One region of the Sodalis sp. RH19 genome, then DNA from elsewhere that is predicted to be linked to it. Evidence: predicted binding sites of a transcription regulator. Region 1 holds the regulator's gene; each other region holds the start of a gene.
What was found. The regulator PurR, encoded in region 1, represses purine synthesis genes. The targets are predictions, from matches to a motif close to CANGCAAACGTTTGCNTG.

Region 1 (2,277 bases):
ATCAGCTATCTGAGTGAGGATTATTGGCAGGATCATTACGTGGGCGCCCGCCGGGTGGTCACGCCGAAAAATATCCGCTGAAGGCGCGCTGGAAAAAAAGAGGAGCCAAGGCTCCTCTTTTTTATATCTGAACCGAGAGGGTGTCAGTTCATGACGGCGGTAAAGCTGAAGACAATAATCACCAGCAGCGAGAACACCGTGGTCAGTAACGACATTTTTAAATCGCTGTCCATTCTATCTCCTTAACGTAAACCAGGGCGCCGGCCTTATCCACCGGCCCGCAGAGCAGTTATCGTCAGTTTGCCATAACAGCGATGAAAAAGCTTGCTCCCAACCTGTAGCCGCCACATTTAACACTTTCACTTTGGCGCGGGATGAACGAAAATTAACGGTTAATTCCACAGCGTCGGAAAGTGCTTGCGCCTTCGACAGACATTATTCCAGCCAGGGCGTACGGGAGTATCAAAGGCATGGCAACCATTAAAGATGTGGCAAAACGCGCTAATGTATCGACAACCACCGTTTCGCATGTGATCAATAAAACCCGTTTTGTTGCGCAAGACACTCAAATTGCCGTGCTGGACGCCATTAAACAACTGCATTATTCACCCAGCGCCGTGGCGCGCAGCCTGAAGGTCAATCGCACCAAGTCCATCGGCCTGCTCGCCAGCACCAGCGAGGCGCCCTATTTCGCCGAAATTATCGAGGCGATTGAGCACCATTGCTTTGCTCGCGGTTATACCTTGATATTGTGCAATTCGCACAATGATCTCGAAAAACAGCGCGCCTATCTGGCGATGCTGGCGCAAAAGCGCGTCGACGGCCTGCTGGTGATGTGCGCCGAGTATCCCGAAACGCTGCTGGATATGCTTGAGGAATATCAGCATATCCCCATGGTGGTCATGGATTGGGGTGAGGCCCGCCGTGATTTTACCGACACCATTATCGATAACGCCTTTGCCGGCGGTTATATGGCGACGCAATATTTGCTTAAACGCGGCCATCGCGCCATCGGCGCCATTCCCGGACAGCTGGCGCGCAACACCGGCGGCGGCCGCCACCGCGGCTATCTGCATGCCATGGCGGAGGCCGGCATCCCGTTAAACGACCGCTGGATTGTGCAAGGCAATTTCGAGCCTGAATCCGGCTACCTGGCGATGAAACAAATCCTGGCGCAAACGCCGCGTCCCACCGCGGTCTTCTGCGGCGGCGACATTATGGCCATGGGCGCACTGTGCGCCATTAATGAAATGGGCCTGAGCGTACCCGAGGATATTTCTATCATCGGCTACGACAACGTGCGCAATTCGTGCTTTTTCAGCCCGGCGCTGACCACCATCCATCAGCCTAAAGAGGATTTGGGCGAGGCGGCGCTTACCATGCTGCTCGATAGGATTACCAGCAAACGCGAGAACGCCAAAACCATCGAAGTCCATCCGTCGCTGATTGAACGCCGTTCGGTCGCAGACGGTCCCTTCCCCGCTTAAGGCCACGCGCCAGGCCCGGGCAACGGGCTGGCGCCTCCAGGGTCTGTTGCTATGTAAAGCGCCGTCCGCCTCGGACACAAGATTTTTCATATAATGATCTCTGTGCAAAGAGTTATTGTTTCAGAGAGAAATCATTAAGTTATAATGGGAAATACATTAGCGCGTTAGCTATTGTCTAAATTAAAATGCAGGCTTATACTCAATATCGTTAACAATTATAACGAGTTGTCTAATAAATTTGTATAAAAGTATGTCGTGTTTTCCAACATGACATCACCCTTTTATAAAGCGCCCGGCTAAGTCGCAGTCTAAGGTTTACTTTATATTCCTCTGTTGATGGTGATACTTCAGACACCACGGATAACCGTGGATTCTTATAAAGCCCGCAGGCATGGTGAGTGCTTTTCCTGACGGGGCACTGCAGAAGAAAGGTGATGGAGAAGCTATGAGTTCCTCGTGCGTTGAAGACCTGAGCTTTCATGATAATGATTGGTACCGTATCGTCCATGAATTGCTCTCTGAAGCCGGTATTGAACTCAATGGTTCAAGACCATTTGATATCCGAATCAAGAATCCGGGATTTTTTAAGCGCGTATTGCAGGATGGATCTTTGGGATTGGGCGAGAGTTACATGGATGGCTGGTGGGAGTGTGAGCGGCTGGACATTTTTTTCCAGCGTGTTCTCAGGGCGGGTCTGGAGAATAAACTTCCGCATCATTTAAAAGATACCTTACGCATTGCCGCCGCCCGGCTGATGAACCTCCAGTCGCGCAAGCGGGCCTGGATCGTG
Region 2 (2,277 bases), 1.5 Mb from region 1:
CGCCACCCGGCCTTCGATACCTTCCGGCACCAGCTTGTCGGCGGCGTTGTCGGTCTGGAAATAGCGATCGGAGGAGCCCTTGGACATGGCGCCGAGCGACCCCATACCGCGGTAGGATTTAAACGAACGGCCCTGGTAGAGCTCGATTTCACCGGGGGATTCCTCGGTGCCGGCCAGGAGCGACCCGACCATGACGCAGGAGGCGCCGGCGGCGATGGCCTTGGCGATATCGCCTGAGAAGCGGATACCGCCGTCGGCGATAACCGGGATGCCGGTGCCTTCCAGCGCTTCCACCGCATCGGAAATGGCTGTGATTTGCGGCACGCCCACGCCGGTGACGATACGGGTGGTGCAGATGGAGCCGGGACCGATGCCCACTTTAACCGCGCTGACGCCGGCCTCGACCAGCGCGATGGCGCCGGCGCCGGTGGCGATATTGCCGCCGATAATCTGCAGGTCGGGATATTTGGCGCGGGTGGCGCGGATACGTTCCAATACGCCCTCGGAATGGCCGTGGGAGGAATCGATCAGCAGTACGTCGACGCCGGCGGCGACCAGCGCGTCGATACGCTCTTCGTTACCGGCGCCGGCGCCTACCGCCGCGCCTACCCGCAGGCGGCCGTGCTCGTCCTTGCAGGCGTTGGGCTTGCGCTCCGCTTTCTGGAAATCCTTGACCGTAATCATGCCGAGCAGATGGAAATGCGCATCCACCACCAGCGCCTTTTCCACGCGCTTTTCATGCATTTTCTGCAGCACGACTTCGCGTGCCTCGCCTTCTTTTACCGTGACCAGGCGCTCTTTCGGCGTCATGACCGCGGTAACCGGCTGGGACAGGTCGGTAACAAAACGCACGTCGCGGCCGGTGATAATGCCCACCAACTCGTTGTCGTCGGTGACGACCGGGTAGCCGGCAAAACCGTTACGGGCGGTCAGTTCCTTTACCTGGGATAAGGTGGTGGCGGGGGTGACGGTCTTGGGATCGGTGACCACGCCGCTTTCGTGTTTTTTCACCCGGCTGACTTCTTCGGCCTGGCGTTCGATGGACATATTTTTATGGATAAAACCAATGCCGCCTTCCTGGGCCAGGGCGATAGCCAGGGGCGCTTCAGTCACGGTATCCATGGCGGCGGAGAGCAGCGGAATATTCAGGCGTATTTTTTTAGTCAGTTGCGTGCCGAGTTCGGCCGTGTTGGGTAACACCGTGGAATGTGCAGGTAACAGGAGGAGATCGTCGAACGTTAGAGCTTCTTTTGCGATACGTAACATAGCAATATCTCACCAGGATGAATGTATAAAATATTGCCGTGGCATTATACAGAACGTAACCGGTTGCCTCCAGCACTTTTTAAAAAAAATGCTTGATCTGCGCTGAGCGATAAGTAATATCAATCGATTAACCCTTATTTATAGAAGTTGATCTGGCTCACATGTCTTCACCGCCCACCGCCTTGATTTTTACCGTCTCCCGTCTTAACCAGACGGTGCGCGAACTGCTGGAAGGCGAAATGGGCCAGGTCTGGCTGACCGGCGAAATCTCCAACTTCTCGCAGCCCGCCTCCGGCCACTGGTATTTTACGCTGAAGGACGATCGCGCCCAGGTGCGTTGCGCGATGTTTCGCAACAGCAACCGGCGGGTAACCTTCCTGCCGCGCAACGGCCAGCAGGTGCTGGTGCGGGCGGCGCTGACGCTGTACGAACCGCGCGGCGAATACCAGTTGGTAACCGAAAGCATGCAGCCCGCCGGCGACGGCCTGCTGCAACAGCAATTCGAGCAGCTTAAGCAGCGCCTGTCCGCCGAAGGTCTTTTTGACAGCATCCATAAGCAGCCTTTGCCCAGCCCGGCCCGCCGGGTCGGCGTGATCACCTCCGCCAGCGGCGCGGCGCTGCATGATATCCTCAATATTCTGCGGCGCCGGGATCCCTCGTTGCCGGTGGTGATTTATCCCACCCAGGTGCAGGGCCAGGACGCGCCGGCGCAGATCGTGCGCGCCATCGAGGCCGCCAACCGGCGCGGCGAGTGCGACGTGCTGATCGTGGGCCGCGGCGGCGGTTCGCTTGAAGATCTCTGGGGCTTTAACGATGAGCGGGTGGCGCGGGCGATTTTTGCCAGCCGCCTGCCGGTGGTGAGCGCGGTCGGCCATGAAACCGATGTCACCATCGCCGATTTTGTCGCCGACCTGCGCGCCCCTACCCCTTCGGCGGCGGCGGAGCTGGTCAGCCGCAATCAGCTGGAGCTGGCTCGGCAATTACAGTCCCAGCAGCAGCGCCTGGAAATGG
Region 3 (2,277 bases), 960 kb from region 1:
GAAACAGGATGCCCACCACGATAGCGGTCAGGCCGGTACGGCCGCCGGCGCTGACGCCCGCTGCCGACTCGATATAACTGGTGGTGGTGGAGGTGCCGAGCAGCGAGCCGAACAGCGCGGCGGCGCTGTCGGCGATGAGCGCTTTACCCATGCGCGGGATATTGCCCGCCTCGTCGGTCAGGCCGGCGCGTTTGGTTACGCCTATCAGGGTACCGGAATTATCGAACACGTCCACGAACAGGAACGCGAACACCACGCTTACCAGGGAAATATTCAGCGCGCCGCGAATATCAAGCTGCAAAAAGGTCGGCGCAATGGACGGCGGCATGGAGATCACGCCGAAAAATTGGCTGTAACCCATGGCGATGGACAGGAACGTCACCGCCAGGATGCCGATCAGTACCGCGCCGGGCACCCGGCGGGCTTCCAGCACTACAATCAGCACAAACCCCAACATGGCGAACAGCGGACCCGCTTTGCCTAAATCGCCCAGGCCCACCAGGGTGGCCGGATTGGCGACCACGATGCCGGCGCCTTCAAGGGCGATAATGGCCAGGAATAACCCAATCCCGGCGGCAATGCCCGAGCGCAGCGGCAACGGAATGCTGGTGATGATCCACTCGCGGATCTTGAAAATCGACAGCGCGAAGAAAATCAGCGCCGATAAAAACACCGCTCCCAGCGCAATCTGCCAGGTATAACCCATATGTAAAACCACGGTATAGGTAAAGAACGCGTTTAGCCCCATGCCCGGCGCCAGCGCGATCGGGTAGTTGGCGATAAAGCCCATCAGCGCCGAACCGATGGCGGCGGCCAGACAGGTGGCGACAAACACCGAGCCTTTATCCATACCGGTGGCGCTCAGGATCGACGGGTTAACAAACAGAATATATGCCATTGCCAAAAAGGTGGTCAGCCCGGCCAGAATTTCGGTTCGTACGTTGGTACGATGGGCCTTTAATTGAAATAGTTTTTCTAACATGGGAGTTTTCTCATTGAAGTTGTCTGCACAGCCAAAGCAATCGCTATGCCACTATTGCAACCGCATGCCAAAGGCGGCAATGGGTGAGGCAGGCGCATTATATAGGTAATTCTAAATTTGCCGCAGCAAAAACGTAATCGGTTGCGCGGACGGCGGCACCATAAGCGTGCCGTCGCCTCACCATTAAGGTGCGTGGGCGCCTTTATGGTGCGCGGCGCGGCCGCTCCGGTGTGGCGCCAGGGTCGCGGCCACCCTCGGCAGACTTGCGTGACATCACATTTCCACACGTCTTTTTGACCTCTCTCACGCTTCACGCATCAGAAATCAACCCTTTCTTGAACATTTTTTTCACATTATCTATACATAGCGGTGTAATTTATTTCTTTCTTATGAAATAAATTACAGCGATTCCCGGGCTCGTGGTTCCGTTGTTGTTTCGCCGTCGCGGCTGAGCCAGGCCAACCCATCGTTTTCCGGGGAAATACCATGATAAAACACCTGCTTGCGTTGACCCTTTTTCTTGCCGCCCTGGTCGGCGGCGCCCAGGCTGCGGCTGACGACGGCCCCCAGTTTCGCTGCAAGCCGGGCGAAACCTATTATATGAATGTGATGGTCACCGGCGTGGAGTATTGGTTTCCGGTGTATGAGATGTTCAAACAGGCGGCGCACCAGCTGGGCTGTAAAACGGTGTATGGCGGCACGCCGGCGTATGACGTCAACCAGCAGTTGGCCAGCTTTGAACAGGTACTGGCGCAAAAACCGGCCGGCATTTTTTTGCATCCGATGAACCCCGATCCCTTTATCGAGCCGATTAACCGGGCGGCGGAGGCCGGCATCCCGGTGGTGACCTTTGCCGCCGATTCGCCCAACAGCAAACGCGTCGCGTATATTACCTCCGATAACTTTCGCGAAGGCCGCGCCGCCGCCGACCTGATGGGCAAAGCCATTAACGGCAAAGGGGAGTACGCGGTGCTGGAAAATCCCGGCCAGGACAATCACGACCGGCGGGTCAGCGCCTTTATCGACGAAATGAAAACCCATTACCCGGATATCAAACTGGTGGGCCGCGCGGCGACCAATCAGGATCCATCGAAAGCCTACAATGCCGTACTGTCTATCCTGCAGGCGCATCCCAACCTGTCGGTGCTGTTTATGCCGGAAGCCAGTTCCGCCATCGGCGCCGCCCAGGCGGTGGTGGAAAACGGCGGTAAGGTTAAGGTGATAACGGTGGACGTGAACGCCAAGGTGCTGGATATGATCAAGGCGGGCCAGGTGTTCGCCGCCATCGATCCCAA

Region 2: the regulator PurR is predicted to act here: its motif matches at 1,319-1,336, upstream of guaB (IMP dehydrogenase).
Region 3: the regulator PurR is predicted to act here: its motif matches at 1,113-1,130, upstream of ACL2XF_RS03775 (NCS2 family permease).

Annotation. Positions count from the first base shown of each region.
Region 1 covers NZ_CP178734.1:1,790,847-1,793,123, reverse strand. Annotated here, with positions in the region: gene ACL2XF_RS08045 (NlpC/P60 family protein) at 1-81, shown strand, start outside; gene ACL2XF_RS08040 (YnhF family membrane protein) at 144-233, opposite strand; gene purR (HTH-type transcriptional repressor PurR) at 471-1,487, shown strand; gene cfa (cyclopropane fatty acyl phospholipid synthase) at 1,933-2,277, shown strand, end outside.
Region 2 covers NZ_CP178734.1:329,245-331,521, reverse strand. Annotated here, with positions in the region: gene guaB (IMP dehydrogenase) at 1-1,266, opposite strand, end outside; gene xseA (exodeoxyribonuclease VII large subunit) at 1,428-2,277, shown strand, end outside.
Region 3 covers NZ_CP178734.1:830,711-832,987, forward strand. Annotated here, with positions in the region: gene ACL2XF_RS03775 (NCS2 family permease) at 1-982, opposite strand, end outside; gene ACL2XF_RS03780 (substrate-binding domain-containing protein) at 1,469-2,277, shown strand, end outside.